2 regions of the Desulfococcus sp. genome follow, and region 2 is predicted to be linked to the other one. Evidence: riboswitches for the same ligand, from Rfam matches in the RefSeq annotation. Region 2 holds a riboswitch; the other holds the start of a gene.

Region 1 (7,402 bases), on a different contig from region 2:
CTGTAATCCGCGGCCACCGTTGCCACCACGGCGGTCTCGGTGACCGCCGCCGTCGCCGTGCCGGATACGCCCGGGGCGGCCAGGGCGAACAGGATCCCCGTCGCTGCCCATGAGATTGTGTTGATCCATAATTCTTTTTTCATGTTTCCGTTTCCTCCTGTTGGATATGGGAGATGGGACGAGATGTGAAGATCCATCCCCCTTTTTAAAAATCGTATTTGACTGTGGCGGTGAAGGATCGGCCGGGCAGGGGATAGCCGTTGAAATCTTCATGGAGGTCGTCACCCAGGTTCCGGCCTTCCAGCGTGAGCTTCACCGAACGATATCGGTAGGAGATGCCGGCGTTGATCTCTTCCTTGTCGTCGGCTTTTCTCAGATTGGCCGTGTCGTAGTACATATCCTTCTCGACGACGTATTCGCCGAACAACGTCAACCCCTCATACGTGGCCTCCAGACGAGCCAGGTAGGCGGACTCGAACCGGCCCGGAAGATTTTTACCGTCGAAAGCCGGGATATCGCTCCGGTTTTTCGGGTCCTGCCAGGTGGCGTTCAGGATCAGGCGGCAGAAGCGGTGAAGGTCGACGGCGGCGGCGGCTTCCACGCCCTGGATCAGGGCGCCGGAGATGTTGACGGACCTGCCGATGCCCCGGGCGTCATAGACCCGGGTGATCAGGTCGTCCACGTCGTTTCTGAACCAGGCGGTGGAGAGGGAGAGCCGGGAAAGCCAGGGGCGATCCCATTGCCACAGCCCTGCCAGGCCGATGTCCAGGTTGATCCCCTTCTCTTCCTGAAGGTCGGGGTTGCCGATAAAAAAGCCGCGATCGCCGAAGAGCTCGAAAAACGAGGGGACGCGGAAATACCGCCCCAGATTGCCGGTGAGGGTGAGCCACGAAAGCGGCGCGTATTTGAGCCCGACCTGAGGGCTGAAATAGCTCTCATCGCGCGTTTGTGATTCGACGCCGGCCTCCTCGTCAAGATCGTCTGAAATCCAGGTATATCGGCATGCCGGTGTAACGATGAGACGCTCGCCGAGCAGGAAGAGGCTGTCCTGCAGGCCCAGGGACAGGGTGGTTCTCCGATTGTCCGCTGGGTTCTTCTGTTTCCCGAGGCGGTCTTCGATTTCGTAGGTTTCCCGCTGGAAGCCGGCGGAAAGGATGGCGGCGTGGCCCTCGGGAAGCCATTCCGCGAAGAGGTCCGCCCCCAGCTTCCGGGTGGTGTAGGTGTTGTACTGGGACCCCAGGCCGATATCGCCGTTCCGGTCGTCGTAGTCCTCGGCTTTCCAGGTATACGACACCTGGGTGCCGGTGTTGAGATGGAGCGGGCCGAGATCGTTGGCGGTGAGTTTGAGGGTGGTGATGTTCCGTTCGGTATCCAGGGCGGCCTTGGTATCCGGACTGTTGTCCCGGCTCGGCAGCTCCTGGTCTTTTTTGAACCACTGATTGATAAGATCGATCCGGGTCTCGCCGGTCAGCTCGACGCCGGCTTTGGTCAGCAGGTTGTACTGCTTCACCTGGGCGTTGTTTCGCTTCTCCCAGCGGTCGTCGGCGGGGTTCCACTCCGTCTGTTTGTCGTTCAGGATATCGAAATCATTGTCCGAGGCCAGCATATCGGCGGAGACGAGAAGATCCCAGCGGTCCTGCCCGGCGTTGAGAAATCCGGCCAGGTTTCGGGTGTTGAAAGCGCCGTATCCAGCAAGGAGGTCGGCCTTGAAGCCTTCTTGGGGCCGCTGGGTTTGAATGTTGACTACGCCGCCGATGGAGGCCTGGCTGAAATTGACGGGGGTTGTCCCCCGGTAGACCTCGACGGCGTATACATCAGAAAGGGAGATGTTGCCGAGGTCGACACCCCCGCCCGAGGCGTCGTTGAGCAGGATGCCGTCGAGAAAGACCATGACCTGGTCGTCGGCGGAGCCCCGGAGGGAAACCGAGGAGAAACTGCCGAGCCCGCCGGATTGGCGAACCTGAACCCCCACCTCCGTTTCGATGACCTCGGCGAGGCTCACGGTTCGTCCCTCAAAGGCTTCCCGGGTAATCCGGGAATAGCCGGCGGCGGTCGTTTCGAGATCCACATCGCCGGTCTGGAACGCCGTCGGGGTTTTTTCAGCCGTCACGACGACGTCTTCCAGTTTCAGGGCGTTTTCGCCGGAGTTGTCCGGCGCGGCATTTTCCGCCTGTGCGAAGGCGGGGAAGATGGGCAACAGACCATACAAGAGGATGGACAGCGATACGGTCAAGATGTGCATAATGGCTCCTGAAGGCAAAAAAAATCCCCGGACCGAAAATGATCGATCCGGGGATGTCCCTTTTTTGTCCTCAGAATCCGGGCAAAACTCTGGTCCACGGAGTTTCGCGCATCTCGTTTCAGGCAGGTCTTCTGACTCTCGGATCATCCTACCGGCCGCACCTTCCCGGCCTTTCGGCCAGTGGCATATTGCGGCTTTCGTCCCCGATCACAGCGGCGGGCCCGTCCCCGAATTCCACGGGGTTCCCTGTTCGGCTCAATAATGAGCACCTGATCGATATTGCCGCAGCATAAAGAGAAGAATCCACAAAGTCAAGCGAAAAAAATCGCCGCCGGTTGCGCCACGGCATCGTGTTTTCGCCTGACGTTGTCGCGAGTTGTCGAATCATCGCTTGACGCGGAAGGCGTAAGGGGTTAAATTCCCGAAAAGTTGATCATAGTGGTCTGGGGTGTCTTCGGACTGAGAATTTCACGACCGTGAAATAACCCTTTGAACCTGATCCGGTTGATACCGGCGTAGGGAACGGACCGAGCAATTGCAAGACCTGCCGCTGCTTCCGGTGCCGTATCCCGCGAAAAAATTCTCCGGAAGGAACTCATGGAAAAAACACAAATGGAACGGGCCCGCGAGGGCCAGGTCACGGATATCGTCGCCGTCGCCGCGAAAGATGCCGGCATTTCCCCTGAAACGCTGCGTGAACGGGTGGCCGAGGGAACGGCGATCGTCTGCCACAACAACCGCCGTCGGAACGGCCGGCCCCTGGCGGTGGGCAAGGGGATTCGCACCCGGGTCAACGCCAATATCGGCACCAGCCGGGACGACACCCACATCGATCAGGAACTGGCAAAGGCACGGGCCGCCGCGGCCGCGGGTGCCGACGCCATCATGGATTTGTCGACCGGCGGCCCCATCGACGAGATCCGGCGGGCCATTATCGCGGAAACCGACCTCTGTATCGGCTCCGTGCCGCTGTACCAGGCTGCGTGCGATGCCGTGGTGAATCAGGGCAAACCCATTGTCGAGATGACCGTCGACGAGATCTTCGCCGGCATCGAGCGTCATCTCGAGGACGGCGTCGATTTCATTACCGTGCACTGCGGCGTGACCCGGGCGAGTCTCGACTGCATGGACCGGGAGGGCCGGATCATGGACGTCGTCTCCCGGGGCGGTTCGTTCACCTGTGCATGGATGACGCATAACCGGGCGGAAAACCCGCTGTACGAATATTTCGATCGCCTCCTGGAACTGGTGCGGCCTTATGACGCGACCCTCTCCCTGGGCGACGGGTTTCGTCCCGGATGCATTGAGGACGCCACCGACCGCGCCCAGGTCCAGGAACTGCTGACTCTCGGGGAGCTCACCCAGCGCGCCTGGGATGCCGGCATCCAGGTGATGATCGAGGGCCCCGGCCACATGCCCATCGACCAGATCGAGGCCAACATCCGGCTGCAGAAGCAGATCTGCCACGGTGCGCCGTTTTATGTCCTGGGCCCCCTGGTGACGGATGTCGCGCCCGGATACGATCACATCTCCTGCGCCATCGGCGGGGCAATCGCCGCGGGTGCGGGGGCGGACTTCCTCTGTTACGTGACCCCCAGCGAACACCTCTGCCTGCCCACCGCAGCGGATGTCCACGCCGGGGTGATGGCGGCCAGGCTGGCGGGGCATGCGGCCGACATCGTCAAGAACATCCCGGGCGCCCGGGAATGGGACGCGGCAATGTCCAGGGCCAGAAGGGCCCTCGACTGGGAAAAACAGTTCGCCCTGGCCATCGACCCGCCCCTGGCCCGGAAGCGGCGCGGCGAAACCACGGCCGCCGATGCCCACGGGGCCTGCACCATGTGCGGCGAATACTGCGCCTACAAGGTGATGGACTCGCGGCGGCGGCCAGCCTGAGAATTGCCGAGGGGGCCGTCGGTACTGATAAAGGTCACCGTCAAGGCCCTGGAGCTGCAACAGGCTCTGCAGGTTACCGGCGGCCCGGCAACTCCGGCGGAGATGAAGAAACGCCTTGAGGCGTACATCGATCAGCTCACCAAGAACCCGGACAGGGTGCGGATCGTTATTGAACAATAAGGAAAATGGTCATGTTAATACATGCGATCAAGCTAAATAATTTCTTGAGTTTTGGTGACAAATCAGAACCTGTTTCCTTGAATTCGTTAAATGTCGTCATTGGTCCGAACGGGTCGGGTAAGTCGAACCTACTCGAATCAATAGAGCTGCTGAGGAGTGCGCCCGAGCAATTATTAAAACCGATTCGCGAAGGGGGCGGAGTCCATGATTGGCTTTGGAAGGGCGTTAAAGGCACACCTACGGCATCGTTAGATGTTGTAGTTGACAATCCGCTGGGGCCTCAAAACCTGCGCTATGTTTTGTCTTTCACCGCAGTCGGTCAACGGTTCGAGATCGTCGATGAAAAAGTTGAAAACGAAAAACCTGTAGGTAAGGAGCATTCTAAACCTTATTTTTATTATCACTTTAATTCAGGGCGGCCGACACTCAATGTGAAAGGCGATACCCGTGCATTGCGGCAAGAAGATGTCGATATGGAAAAATCTATTCTTTCGCAACGTCGCGATCCAGATCAGTATCCAGAGATAACCTATCTTGCTCAACAGTTTGGCAACATTAAGCTTTATAGAGAATGGAGTTTTGGGCGCTACACTGTACCTCGCTTGCCGCAAAAGGCAGATCTACCAAATAATGTGCTGGAACTTGATGGCAGTAACCTTGGCTTGGTTTTGAATCGCCTTCGTCGCGAACCTTCAGTCAAAAATCGGCTCTTGAAAGCGTTGCGAGCACTTTATGATGGTATTGATGATTACGACGTTCATATAGAAGGTGGCACCGTCCAAGTGTTTTTTCAGGAAGGTCGATTTACCGTCCCGGCGACTCGCCTTTCCGATGGCACACTTCGTTATCTTTGTTTACTCGCAATCCTTTGTCACCCATCTCCGCCATCTTTGGTCTGCATCGAGGAACCGGAACTCGGATTACACCCGGATGTTCTGCCGACCATTGCTGATTTGATGAAAGAAGCGGCGGAACGTTGTCAGCTAATCGTGACTACGCACTCGGATGTTTTGGTCGATGCAATGACCGATCAGCCTGAATCTGTAATTGTGGCTGAGAAGACAGACAAGGGCACAACATTAACCAGATTGGATGCTGAAAAACTCAGGCCATGGTTGGATAAGTATCGACTGGGACAGCTATGGACACGCGGTGAAATAGGAGGGACACGCTGGTGAAATTGTATGTTGAAGGAGGCGGTGATTCCAATATGCTCAAAACGGCCTGCCGTGCGGGCTTTTCAGATTTTTTGAGTAAGGCCGGATTGAAGGGAAAAATGCCGAGAATTGTTGCCTGCGGGAGCAGGCAGAACGCCTATGACTCATTTTGTACGGCAATCAATACCGGAGAGGATGCATTGTTGCTGGTGGACAGCGAGGCATCCGTTTCTGCTGATTGCCAACAGGGTGACGCAGAAAACTGGAAGCCATGGCATCATTTGAAAAATCGTCAAGGCGATCAATGGGATAAACCTGAAAATGTCGACGATGCGGATTGTCATTTGATGGTCCAATGCATGGAGGCTTGGTTTCTGGCCGATAGAGACTCCCTCCAGAGTTTCTTTGGCCAGGGCTTCAACGCAAACGCCTTACCGGCAGCAGACAATAGGATCGAGTCGGTTGCAAAGGAGCAGATTTACCAGGCACTTTCCGCCGCAACTAGAAACTGTAAAACCAAAGCAAAATACGGCAAAGGGGAACATTCTTTTAAACTTTTGGCGCTCATTTCTCCGGACCGGGTAACAGCGGCATCCCCTTGGGCAAAACGCTTTATAGATATCACAGGAGATAAAATGGGCGGATGAATCGGCCAAGTAGGCAAACCCATTCGCGCAAATCATAGCCTACACACATGTGCGATAGGTTCTACACACACGTGTGCAGAATTGTGCGTAGAACCTTACGGTTGCGAGTGAAAAATAGGCGCGCCGCTCGTATCCGCTTGTATGATAAGCCTTCCTTCCGTGTTTTCCGTGTATGCCGCGGTTAAAAATTATTTGTGTACAGGGCATCCCCGTCATCACCGGATACCGGGGCGGTTTGTGAATCCGGAAAACCAATAACTTTTACCATTGACAGTTGGGAAAAGCGGTGTTAACCATCTCCTGAATAAGACAAAAAAGGTATCTTGATGACGGACAAGGCGCAGAGGCCTTAAAAAATCGTGCGGCAATAAAGCTCCCTATCCAGTGAGATGGCGGAGCTTTTTTTATTGATCCGGTCGGGCCGGCCAACGCCTTTGAAGACATGTCTTGACAAAGGAGGTGCTAACCATGATCGGCGCCATTGCGGGAGACATCATCGGATCGGTCTACGAGGGCCGACCCATCAAGACAAAAACCTTTCCCCTGTTCAGTCCGCGCGCCGTCTTCACGGACGACACGGTCCTCACGGTGGCGGTGGCGGATGCGATTCTTTCAGGAACCCCCTATATCGAGTCCATTCGGAGGATCGGCCGGCAATACCCCCATGCCGGCTACGGCGGATCCTTTTTCCGGTGGCTCCACGCCGAAAACCCGCGCCCCTACAACAGTTGGGGCAACGGATCCGCCATGCGCGTGAGCCCCGTCGGTTTCGCCTTCTCCACCGAAGCGGCGGTCCTGCAACAGGCCCGGCTGACCGCGGAGATCACCCACAACCACCCCGAGGGCATCAAGGGGGCCCAGGCCGTGGCCCTGGCCGTCTTCCTCGCCGGGACGGGCCGCGACAAAGCCGCCATCAGGACGTCCATTGCCGAACGCTTCGGCTACGATCTCGACCGCACCGTGGATGAGATCCGACCCGCCTACACCTTCGACGTTTCCTGCCAGGGCAGCGTGCCCGAGGCCATCATCGCCTTCCTCGATTCCAGCACCTATGAAGACGCCGTCCGCAACGCCGTCTCCCTGGGCGGCGACAGCGACACCCAGGCCTGCATCGCCGGCGCCATCGCCGAAGCCTTCTACGGCGGCGTTCCCCTCGAGATCCGCAACACGGTGAAAACCCTCCTGACACCGGACCTGTGGGCGGTGACGGAGGCGTTTTGTGAGCGGTATGGGTAGGGGATGCATATTTTTCATGAAACCTTCCTGCTTTGGAATTCAAT
Region 2 (12,074 bases):
CCTCCATAGAGAGCTGGGTGAAGAGATCCTGAAAGCCCGGTTCGTCTTCCGGCCGGATGGGGCGCAGCATCAATTCCAGGCCGTCGGGCAGCCGGATAATCTCCTCCAGTTCCTTGGGATAGGGTCGAATCGCCAGCCGATCCGTCGCGGCATCTTCCACAGGCGCCACGCGCATCCGGGCGTCCAGTGCGATAACGCCGTCATGGTCCGCCAGAAGCGGGTTGATGTCGAGTTCCCTGATCTCGGGAATGTCGCAGATCAACTGGGAGACTTCCACCAGGGTCAGGGCCACGGCCTCGAGGTCAGCCGGCGGGGTTCCCCGATAGCCCTCGAGCAGCCGGTAAATACGGGTCTGGGACATGACCTCGTGAGCCAGATGCATATTCATCGGCGGCAGGGCCAGCGCCTGATCGTCGATGACCTCCACGGCCGTGCCGCCGTGGCCGAAAAGGAGCACGGGTCCGAACTGCTCGTCCTCGGTCATGCCGACGATGAGCTCGTGGGCGTGGGGCTTCTTAATGTAGGGCTGGACGGTGAAGCCCTCGATGACCGCCTTGGGAAAGGCCTCCCGGACCCGGCCCAGCATGGCCGCCGCCGCTTCGCGCACCCGCGCCCGGGACTCGAGATCCAGGGCGACGCCGCCCACATCGGATTTGTGAGTGATGTCCCGGGAGAGAATCTTCAGGACCACGGGAAGCCCCATGTCCGCGGCGACACGCTCGGCCGCTTCTGGGGTTTCGGCCGTCAGGGTTTCGGCGACGGGAATTCCGTAGGCGCCCAGCACCGTTTTGGCCTCGGCTTCCGAGAGCCACTCGCGCCCTTCCGAGAGGGCCTTCCCGACAACCGCCCTCACCGCCCCGGGATCGGGCCTGAACTGTTCCGGAACATTGGGCGGCGTCTCCATCAGCATCTCCTGGCTGTGCCGGTAACGGACCATCTGCATGAACGCCCGGACGGCATCATCCGGAGTTTGATAGGTGGGAATCCCGTTGTCGGTGAAGAGCTGACGCGATCCCGCGGCGGCGCCTTCGCCGATCCAGCTGGTGAGAAGGGTTTTGGGCCGGGACTGGGCTCGACTTTTTTCCTTGTAAACATCGATGACGGCCTGGGCCGCCTCCGAACTCGACGCCACCGCCGTGGGCACGTTGATCACCAGGACGGCGTCGGTTTCCGGATCCCCCAACAGGTTCTCCAGGGCGGCGGCATACCGATCGCCGGCGGCGTCGCCCACGATATCCACGGGATTGCCGTGTGACCAGGTGGACGGAAGGACATCCTCGAGGCGATCCAGGGTCTCCGGGCTCAGGGCGGCCAGACGCCCCTTCTTGTTGATCAGGGTGTCGGTAGCCATGACCCCCACCCCGCCGCCGTTGGTGAGAATGGCCAGCCGGTCCCCGGACACCGACTGGGTGACGGAAAGGGTGCCGACGGCATCGAAGAGGGCCTGCATGTCGCTGACCCGCAGCATGCCGGCCCGGCGGAATGCTGCGTCGTAAACCCTGTCGGATCCGGCCATGGCGCCGGTATGGGATGCGGCCGCCCGTGCCCCTTCGACATGCCGTCCGGCCTTGACCACGATGACCGGCTTCATCCGCGACGCCGCCCGTGCCGCCGACATGAACTTCCGGGCATGGGTGACGGCCTCGACGTAGAGCAGGACGGCGCGGGTGTGGCTGTCATTGGCGAGATAGTCGAGCATGTCGCCGAAATCGACGTCCGCCATGTCGCCCAGGGATACGAGTTGGGAGAAGCCGATCCGGCGATGGGTAGCCCAGTCGAGCACCGATGCGATCACTGCGCCGGATTGCGCCACGAAAGCGAGTCGTCCGGGCAGGGCGTGGATGTGCGCAAAGCCGGCGTTGAGAAAGCCGCCCGGCGCCATTACTCCCAGACAGTTGGGGCCGATGATGCGAAGCGTGTAGGGTTTGGCCGCATCGAGCATGGCCTGCTGCAGCGCTCGTCCGTTCCGGTTCTGTACGTCGATGAATCCCGCGCTGATGACGACGGCGGCCCGAGTGCCCTTTTCCCCCAGGCGACGGATGATGCCGGGGATCGTATCCGGCGGGGTCACGATAACGCCAAGGTCCGGAACAAAAGGAATCCTCGCGACGTCCGGATAGGCGGCAACCCCGGATACGGTGGCATATTTCGGGTTCACCGGGAAAATATCCCCTTCGAATCCCGCGCCGAGCAGGTTTCGCGTAACGACGTTTCCCAATGTGCCGGGCGTATCGCTGGCGCCGATGAGCGCAATGGACTTGGGTTTGAACATCTTGTCGAGATTCCGAATCGTCATGGTCCGCTCCTTTTGGTGGGAGGCTGAAAGCCGGGAAAAGGCGACGGATGACGGTCCCGGCACACCCGGGACCGTCATCCGCCGGCCGTATGTTTTCCGGCTCAGTCCTCCAGTGTCGATAGATCGCCCAGGTCTTCCCCCAGCTCCCGCGCCTTGAGCAGCCGCCGCATGACCTTGCCCGCGCGGTTTTTGGGGATGCTGTCCGCAAATTCGATCTCCCCCGGCGCGATGGCCGCCCCCAGATTTTTCCGCGAAAACGCCATGAGTTCGCGACGGGTGTCGTCGTCCGCCCGGATGTGGGGCTTCAACACGACGAAGGCCTTGACCACCTCCCCTATCATGGGGTCGGGCTTGCCGATCACGCCCGCATCGGCCACAAAGGGATGGGACAGGAGCAGGCGCTCCACCTCGAAGGGCCCGACCATCTGCCCGGAGGTCTTGATGATGTCGTCCCGTCTCCCCACAAACCAGAAATAGCCGTCGGCATCCCGACAGGCCAGGTCTCCGCTCAGGTACCAGCCGTCTGAAAAACATCGCGCATAGCGATCGGGCTCGTTGAGGTATCCCCGGAACATGGACGGCCATCCCACGGCAAGCCCCAGCTCCCCGACGGTTTCGGGCGCCTCGATGACGGCGACGGTATTGTCTTCCCGCCGTTCGAGGACGGCGGCCGTCACGCCGGGAATGGGCTTCCCCATGGATCCCGGCCGGATGGTCACGGCCGGGGTGTTGGCGATCATGATGCCGCCGGTCTCCGTCTGCCACCAGGTGTCGTGAATATCGCGGCCGAGAACCTCCCGACCCCACAGGATCGCATCCGGGGGCAGGGGCTCGCCGACGCTCAGAATATGCCGCAGGCGCCCGAGATCGTACCGGCGGATCTCCTCCGGGGGGACGCGCATCAGACGCCGGATGGCGGTGGGCGACGTGTACCAGACCGTCACCCCCTGGGAGGCCAGGATCTCAAACCAGCGCGCCGCGTCAAACGCCCCTTCGTCGATGATGCTGGTGACGCCCATGAGAAGGGGGGTGATGATGCCGTAGATGGTGCCGGTCACCCAGCCGGGATCGGCGGTGCACCAGAAAACGTCCGGGTCCCTCAGGTCCAGCACATGCCTTCCGGTGATGTGGTGGACCAGGATCGCGCCGTGAACGTGAATCGCACCCTTGGGCATGCCCGTGGTTCCGCTGGTGAAATGCAGCAGGGCACTGTCCTCCGGATCCGTCGGCGGGATGGCGTAAGTGTCGGCGGCGGCCGCCATGAGATCCGGATAGGCGAGGGTGTCCGCCGTGACGGCGTCGGTGAGGATGACGTGCCTCAGGTCGGGAAGCTGCTCTGTCAGCGCCGATATCTTCTGCCGGAACAGGCGGCCGGTGGTGAGCAGCACCCGGGCCTTGCCGCGCTCGAGGCGTTGACGGATCGGCTCCGGACCGAATGCGGAAAAGAGCGGGCAGAAAACGGCGCCGTGCTTGAAAGCGCCCAGGGCCGCGATGTAGAGCTCCGGAATGCGATCGGCGCAGGCAAAGACCCCGTCCCCTTTTTCAACGCCGAGGGCCTCGAGTACGTTGGCAAACCGGTTGGTCAGGGCCGAAAGCTTCCCATAGGAGAGGTCCTGCGGATCACCGTCCTCGCCGATCCAGCGAAAGGCCGTGCGATCCCGAAGGGGACCTGCGGCATGCCGGTCCACGGCTTCATGGGCGATGTTGAGGCCGGCGCCGTTCGGCAGCCCGGCCAGGGCGGATTGTACCGCATCCCAGGAGAATCCCGGGCTTTTTGTGTCGGTGTGGTCTTTCGTCATGTTCCCCCCAAAGGCGACAGCAACGCCTCGATGTGTATGAAGCAACGCCCGTGCCGAACCGTCAGGGTCCTTCCCGGCACCGTGTCGTCCCGTCGTTTCCGGTAAAGCGCCCGGCGCCGGACCGGAAGACGAGGCTCCGCAAAACGTCGGCCCCTTTTACAGCGTGTAAAGCGTCCATCACCGCCCTGCCTCCCACACGGGCCTATGCGTCGTCCAGGCGCAGGCGGACGACCACCGCCGCCGGATCCTCCGGCCGGCGTTCCACCTGGAATCCCAGGGATCGGGCCAGTGCCAGCATCGCGGTATTGTCCGCCAGAACGTCGCCGAAGATTTCGGAAACCCCGCGACGCCGACAGTACTGCATGACCTGCCGCATCAGGAGAGAGCCCAACCCCATGCCGGTCATGTCGCTTCTGACCATGACGGCGAACTCCGCGGATACGTTGTCGGGATCCATGTTGACGTGCACCGCGCCGTAAATCGACGCCGTTGCCCCGGGTTCCGGCATGTCCGTCAGTACCAGGGCCATTTGACGGTTGTAATCGATCTGGGTGAGACGGGCCGCCAGGGTGTGGGAGATCGTTTTCATGTACCGAAAAAACCGGAGGCGGACCTCTTCCCGGGACATGCTGTCAAACAGGTCGCAGAACGCAGGTTCATCCTCCGGTCGGATGGGACGGACCAGGAGGCCCCGGCCGTCCTTCGTCCGGACCGCCGCCTCCAGTTCCCTGGGATATGGACGGATGGCCAGACGCGCTTCCGGCGGGCTTTCCGAGGGCGAGATCCGGAAAGCGGCGTCCATAACCGTCACCCCGTCGGGGTCCGCCAGAATCGGGTTGATGACCAGTTCGCGGATCTCCGCGATGTCGCAGATCAATTGAGACACCTTGACCAGAACCAGCGCAACGGCGTCGAGATCGGCGGCGGGCGTGTCGCCGTATCCCTTCAGCAGCTTGAAGATACGGGTTCTTTCCATGACCTCTCCGGCCAGGTGCAGGTTGAGCGGCGGCAGGGCCAGGGCCTGGTCGTCGATGATGTCGACGGCGTTCCCCCCGTGCCCGAAACGGATGACGGGGCCGAATCGGGCATCCTCCGTCATCCCGATCATCAATTCATGGGCATTGGAGCGGCAGTTCACCTCAACTTCCGCCCTTTCCGCATCCGCGAGCCCGCCCATTTTTGCCGTCGGAATGCGGTAGGCCTCGAGAAGGGCCGATGCTTCGGCTTTGGTAAGCCGATCACGGCCCCGGGCAAGCGCGGTCCCGATGATCTTCCGCGGGGTGTCGCCGACGGGCGAGAAGGCGTCGGGGATGCTCGGCGGGGTTTCCATGAGCATTTCCTGGTTGTGCCGGTAGCGGACCATCCGCATGAACGCCCGTATGGCGTCGTCCGGGGTTTCGTAAGTGGGGATGGCGTTTTCTGCAAAAAGCCGCCCGTGTCCCACGGCCGCCCCCCGGCCGATCCAGTTGGTCAGCAGGGTATGGCGTTTTCCATAGGGATCCAGCTTCGACCGAAAGACCTCGATAACGGCTCGTGCGACCGCAGTGCCGGAGACAATAGCATGGGGGCAGTTGAGGACCAGTACGGCATCGGTGTGTCGATCCTCCAGGAGAATTTCCAGGGCGGCGGCATATCGGTCGGGATCGGCGTCCTCTCCAAGATTGAGGGGATTTGCCGGAGGGGACGTTGCCGGAAGCATCCGCCGGAGTCGGGCGGCGGTTTTGGAGGTGAACTCGGCCAAGCGCCCATTCCCGGCGATGAGGCTGTCCGCGGCAAGGGCGCCGGCGCCGCTGCTGTTGGTGAGAATCCCCAGCCGGCTGCCGGTCACCGATTGAAGAGCGGCCAGGGTGGCGGCGGCGTCGAAAAGCGCCTGGATGCTGCTCACGCGGAGCATCCCGGCACGGCGGAAGGCGGCGTCGTAAACGGCGTCGGATTCCACATGGGAAACACCGTCCGGAACGATGGGCCCCGCCCTGCCTGCCTTGAAAACGATGACCGGTTTCATCCGGGATGCGGCCCGGGCCGCCGACATGAATTTCCGGGCATCGGCGACGGTTTCGACATAGAGCAGGACGGCACGGGTGTGATGATCGTTGGCAAGATAATCGAGCATATCCCCGACGTCGACGTCCGCCGAGTCGCCCAGGGAAACGAAATGGGAAAATCCGATCCGGTGGTGGGTCGCCCAGTCCAGAACGGAAGCGATCATATTGTCGGACTGCCCGACAAAGGCGAGCCATCCGGACAATGCGTGGATGTGGGCATAACCGGCATTGAGAAAGGCCAACGGCGACATGATCCCCAGGGAGCCGGGTCCGATGATGCGAAGGCCGTAAGGCTTTGCAGCGGCCAGCATCTCCCGGCCGAGGCGCTCCCGCGTCCACGGGTGTTTTTCGAACAGCCCCGGCATCATGACCACTGCTGCGCGGGTGCCCTTCTCCCCCAGTTCCCGAAGGATTCCGGGGACGGCTGCCGGCGGTCTCAGAATGACCGCGAGATCGGGTACTTCGGGAAGTTCGGAGATCCGCGCGTACGTCGGTATGTCCGTCGCCGGGGATGCCGGCGTTTCCGGCCCGGGATCGACCCGGAAGATTTTCCCCTCGAAACCGGACCCGAGGACATTTTGGAGCACGACGTTTCCGACGGTCCCAGGCATGGGACCGGGGCCGATCAGGACCATCGACGCCGGCTTGAACATCTTGTCAAGATATCGGATCGTCATGCTGCGTTCCCTCCCCGTCTCGGAATTTTTCCGCCATTATCCCAGAAATCCACAAAGATCTCAAGGGCTCTTCAGGCCGGCGGTCGAAAAATCGATGCGACAACCGGGAATCGGGCAGGCTAACGGCTCAGCTTCCAGAACAGAAATCCGGCCAGGGCGATGCCCGATACCCCGAGCGCGATCCAATCCGCGGCCTTGAGGCGATATTCGGCGAGAAAGGTCCGGCCCGGTCGGCCGAAGCCGCGGGCCTCCATGGCCTCCGCCAATTCCTCGGCCAGTTGAAAGGACTGGAGGAGCAGGGGGATGAAAAAGGCCGGATAATGTTTCAGCGCCCCCCACCCCGGCTCCACCGGAATCCCCCGGGACCGCTGCGCATCCAGCACATCTCCGGCTTTCCGGCCGATAACCGGCACGAACTGCAACGCCGTGCTCATGATGAAGGCGATGCCGTAGGGCAGACCGGCCTTGACCAGGGCGTTGGCCAGGTCTTCCGCCGGCGTTGTCGAAAAAAAGATGAAAAAGACCGTGGTCAGGGTCAGGAGTTTCAGGGCGGCCATCATGCCGGCGGCCGCATGCACCGACCACGCGGTCACCCCGCCGAATATGACCGCCATGGGCAGGACCAGCATCAGCCATCGGCCGTAGGCCTTCAGAAACCCCAGAATCGAAAGCGTCAGGATCAGGATCGCCCAGGCCGCGCCTACCAGCCGGACCGGCTCGAGAACGGCTGTCGCGGCTGCGAAAAAGACGGCCAGAATCAGTTTGGTTCTGGGATCAAGCACCGGCACCCATCCCTCCACAAAGGCCCGCCGCCTCCGATCCGGCGCCGTAAACCGGGGGACATGAGCCCGCCGACACCCGCCGGGGCGCCCCCTGTGCAATGATGCGGCCGCCGTCAAGATAAAGCCAGCGCGGAGCGCACGTTTCGGCGAACCCCAGATCGTGGGTGACCAGAACCACCGTCTGTCCCTGTTCCTGAAGTTCGGCAAGAAAACCGCTCAGGGCATTCTTGAAGTGCCGGTCCTGGCCGGAGGTGGGTTCATCCAGAATCAGGATGTCGGGCCGGGCCGAGAGGGCCGCCGCGAAGGCCGTCCGTTTTTTTTCGCCGCTGCTCAGGCGGTACGGGGGGCGCGTCACCAGATCGCCCAGACGAAAAAGCCGGATCAGGGTATCGATCCATTCCGGATCATAGCGGTTCAGGGTCTTCGCCGCTACGGTGATCTCGTCCCATACCGTCAGCTTGAAAAACTGGCCCGAAGGGTTCTGGAAAGCCATGCCCACATGCCGGGCCAGGCGTGAGACTTTTTCCTTGCGGATGTCTTTCCCGTTCAGCAGGACTCTCCCCGACACCGGTCGGAAAAGGCCGTTGAAGAGCTTGAGCAGCGTGGTCTTGCCCGCGCCGTTGGGGCCGACAATGGCGACGCACTCCCCTCTGTCGATGGAAAGGCTGACGTTGTCGATGATCCGGCGCCCCCCCCGCTCAAATGAAACGCCGTCCAGTTCGATGATGGGCTGCCTGTCCCCCGCGGCACCCCGGCCGGGAGCCTCCGGGCGGATTTCATAACCGGACGCCCCGAGACCGGAAGCCTGCCCGCATGTGGGGGCTTCGAGCCCGTAGACGCCGAGATCCCGGCTGAGCACCGCTTTCGCGGGTCCGTCCAGGACCTTTCGGCCGTCCGCCAGGACCACCATCCGTGCGGCGTCGTAACCCGCATACCCGAGGCGGTGCTCGCAGACCATCACCCCCGTACCCTTTTCTCCAAGCCGCACCAGCGTTTTCCGGATCCTGGCGACGTTTTCTCCGTCGAGGTTGGCAAAGGGTTCGTCCAGAACGATCATTTTCGGTTTCAGGGCGGCCACGGCCGAGATGCAGACCATCTGCTGTTCCCCTCCGGAGAGTTGATGCGGGGCCCGGGAGAGCAGATGCCCAATGCCCGTCTCCGCCGCGATGCCGTCGATACGGCGCAGCATCTCCCGGCGGGGAAGCCCCAGACTCTCCAGACCGAAGGCGATCTCCCGGCGGACCGTTCGATTGAACAGCTGGGCCTCGGGATTCTGAAACACCATCCCCACCTGGTCGAAAAGGTCGGCAACGGTGCGATCACGGGTCGACTCCCCGCCGACCCGCACCTCACCTTCCAGGCGCCCCCCGTAAAAATGGGGAATCAGGCCGTTCAAGGTCCTGGCCAGGGTCGACTTCCCTGAACCGCTGGCGCCGGCGACCAGGAGGTGCTCACCCGGCGGGATTTCCAGATCGACGTCCTTCAGGATCCAGGGCGTCTCTTTTCCATAGGCGTACCGGAGGCCCGCGACGGCGATGAAGCTTTCCCTGCGCGTCATGCCCCGAGTTCGATGATGCCGGCCCGATGAAGCAGCTTCACGGCCATGACCCCCAGCACCGACCCCGCAAGGGTGCTGCCCAGAAAGGAGGGGATCAAGGCCAGGAGCGGAATGGCCTGCCCCATGAGAAACGGCGCCACGAGCAGCGCGCTCACCACCGGTGCGATCAGGCCGGTGCCGATGATCTCGCCGGCCGCTCCCAGATAGAGGTTTCGGGTCCCGGCATAGACGATCCCCGCCAGGAAAGCGCCGATCATCCCGCCGGGAAAGGCCAGAAGCGTGCCCATCCCCGTGATGTTGCGAATGAGCCCGATGACCCCGGCGATCATGACCGCCCACCAGGGTCCGAGAATGACGGCCCCCAGAATGTTGACGAAATGCTGGGTCGGATTGATCCTGGCAATGCCGACGGGGATGGAGGTGAAAGGTGCCAGGGCGACGCCCATGGCGACAAAGATGACGGCGTAGGCGGTCTTGCGTGTGTCCGTTCTTTTGACGGCCGATCCTTTTGAAAGCATGTTGTCGATCTCCCGCGATGTTGGTGGATACCGTCGATGTCTGGGCAGGGTTTGTCGCGGCGGGAGGCGCGGTGAACTTATCGTGATCACGGCGGCGCCGGGTTCCGTCTCCGATTTCCCTACGACAGTACGAACTGTATCAGGTTCAAAGGGTATTATCTCAGTTCCGGCATCCAGGCTCGGAACACCCCTATTCGGATGTATGGACGGCAGGATATCGGATGGAATCGACTTGCGATGGCATGTCGCTTTCGGCGGTTACGACCCTTTTCCTGCCGTCTGTTGGGGGGTGTTATCAGGGTTGGTGCATAAAATCAAGTCCTGAACTTTGGACGGGGTTATGGGGTTAAGTGATTAAGTGGTTAAGTGGTTAAGTGGTTAATGCAACTTTCGACTTTCATGCGATGGCCGGATAGAGGTGCCGGGGGGATACGGTTCGCGCCCCTTCAGCGGTGAGTTTTAGTGCCGCTTAAGCGCCGCGGCGGATCAGCGGCCCGGACTGTTTGAGCGCAAGCGAGTTTCCGGGCCGCCCGGAGCAAGCTTTAGCGGCACTTGAACGAAACCGCGTGGGGCGAGGGCCGTATCCTCTCGGCACCGGCCTATGAAAGTCGAAAGTCGAAAGTTGAATGATTAAGTGATGATGAGGTTATGGGGTTATAAAGGGTTTCCCGGGTGCGGCGGATTGACAACGGGGGGGATATGAACTAAATCCTAGCATCTTTTTTCCAAACCCAGCGGGGTCAACATGACAACGGCGTTTTCAAACGGATGTCCGAACGGCGGGAGCCTGCCGTGCTGAAAATTTCGCGACTGGTCAAACGATTCGACGAACTCGATGTCCTGGACGGTTTCGATCTGGAGATCCCCCGCGGCAGTTTCGCGGTCCTGATCGGCCCGTCGGGCTGCGGCAAGACCACCCTTTTCGATCTGTTGACGGGCGTGGTGTCGCCGGACGCGGGAACCGTCTCCTGGATGGGTGACGTCATTCCCGACGCGGGGCGGGTCGCCGCCTACATGCAGCAGAAGGATCTGCTCCTGCCGTGGCGTTCGCTCATGGACAACGCATTACTGCCGACGACCATTGCAGGGGCGGATCCTGCGGCCTCCCGGGAAAAAGCCGCTGCGCTTTTCCAACGGATGGGACTCCATGGATTCGAAGCCTACCTCCCGGGTGAGATATCCGGGGGGATGCGCCAGCGGTGCGCGCTGGTCCGGACCCTCATGTTCGAACGCGAGCTGGTGCTTTTGGACGAACCCCTTTCCGCCCTGGACGCCATCACGCGGCGAAGCCTCCACGGCCTGCTGTTGATGCTTCAGCAGGCCTTTCACAGAACCCTGCTCATGATCACCCACGACATCGAGGAAGGACTCCTGCTGGCCGACGACCTCTACGTTCTGTCGCAGATGCCCATGAACGTCCTCTGCCGCTGCCGCCTCAAGGCCCCCAAACCCCGGCGGCCCGACGATCCCGAGCTGATCCGGGCCAAAACCGCCGTGATGGCGCGGCTGGACCGGGAATTGAACAATGACCCCCGGTAGGCTTGTACCCCCGGCTTTGATCGTCGTCTTTCTGGCGGTGTGGGAGGCGGCATGCCGATACCTCGCCGTTCCCGATTTTATCCTCCCGGCGCCGTCCCGGATCGGCATCGTCGCGGTGGAAAACGCCCCATTGCTGCTGTCCCATGCCGGGACGACGCTCCTGGAGATTCTTCTGGGCATAGCGCTTTCGGTGGCGGTCGCCGTACCGGTGGCGACGGCCATGTTTTCACACCCCGCCGTCGAGCGCTCCCTGACGCCGCTTCTGGTTGCCTCCCAGGCCGTACCCGTCTTTGCCGTGGCGCCCCTGCTGGTGGTCTGGTTCGGCTACGGCATCGTCAGCAAGGTCCTGATGGCCGCCGTCATCATCTTTTTCCCCATCACCGTAAGCCTCCTCGAGGGGTTCAAGGGGTGCGACCGGGAATATCGCATCCTTTTCAGGCTGATGGGCGCCGGTTTCCGGCAGACCCTTCGCCTCCTCTGGTGGCCGTGGGCCCTGCCGAATTTCTTCACCGGCCTCAAGGTGGGCGTCTCCGTGGCCACCATCGGCGCGGTGATCGGCGAATGGGTGGGGGCCCAGCATGGGCTCGGCTATCTGATGATCCAGGCCAACGCCCGACTGCGCGTGGACCTGGTCTTTGCGGCCATTCTCTATCTGTCCGTCATGGGGCTTGGACTGTGGGCCGCCGTGGACGCCATCGGCAGGCGCGCCGTGGCCTGGAAAGTCAAAAAAGCGTAGCCTGCGAGGAGCGCCGAACTTTGGCGTGTTTTTCGGTCGTTTTCACGCAACAAGAGAATTCGAAGGAGAGAGAAATGAGAAAGAAATGGATCATGCCGGCAATCGCCGCCGTTCTGATGCTCTT

Evidence for each region. A riboswitch is a leader RNA that binds a small molecule or an ion and turns the genes downstream of it on or off. The one in region 2 is predicted to bind thiamine pyrophosphate.
Region 1: linked by a shared signal. The riboswitch ahead of thiC (phosphomethylpyrimidine synthase ThiC) and the one ahead of thiW (energy coupling factor transporter S component ThiW) in region 2 are both predicted to bind thiamine pyrophosphate.

What each region holds. Positions count from the first base shown of each region.
Region 1 covers NZ_JBFXGG010000111.1:564-7,965, forward strand. The annotation lists partial or broken gene AB7S84_RS14550 (hypothetical protein) at 1-143, opposite strand, end outside; gene AB7S84_RS14555 (TonB-dependent receptor) at 206-2,242, opposite strand; cobalamin riboswitch at 2,347-2,529, opposite strand; TPP riboswitch at 2,678-2,783, shown strand; gene thiC (phosphomethylpyrimidine synthase ThiC) at 2,840-4,138, shown strand; gene AB7S84_RS14565 (DUF6079 family protein) at 4,142-4,318, shown strand; gene AB7S84_RS14570 (AAA family ATPase) at 4,330-5,496, shown strand; gene AB7S84_RS14575 (DUF4276 family protein) at 5,493-6,122, shown strand; gene AB7S84_RS14580 (ADP-ribosylglycohydrolase family protein) at 6,591-7,358, shown strand.
Region 2 covers NZ_JBFXGG010000040.1:274-12,347, reverse strand. The annotation lists gene AB7S84_RS09525 (bifunctional acetate--CoA ligase family protein/GNAT family N-acetyltransferase) at 1-2,296, opposite strand, end outside; gene acsA (acetate--CoA ligase) at 2,398-4,095, opposite strand; gene AB7S84_RS09515 (GNAT family N-acetyltransferase) at 4,298-6,817, opposite strand; gene AB7S84_RS09510 (energy-coupling factor transporter transmembrane component T family protein) at 6,937-7,599, opposite strand; gene AB7S84_RS09505 (ABC transporter ATP-binding protein) at 7,592-9,157, opposite strand; gene thiW (energy coupling factor transporter S component ThiW) at 9,154-9,675, opposite strand; TPP riboswitch at 9,775-9,877, opposite strand; gene AB7S84_RS09495 (ABC transporter ATP-binding protein) at 10,468-11,214, shown strand; gene AB7S84_RS09490 (ABC transporter permease) at 11,201-11,950, shown strand; partial or broken gene AB7S84_RS09485 (ABC transporter substrate-binding protein) at 12,025-12,074, shown strand, end outside.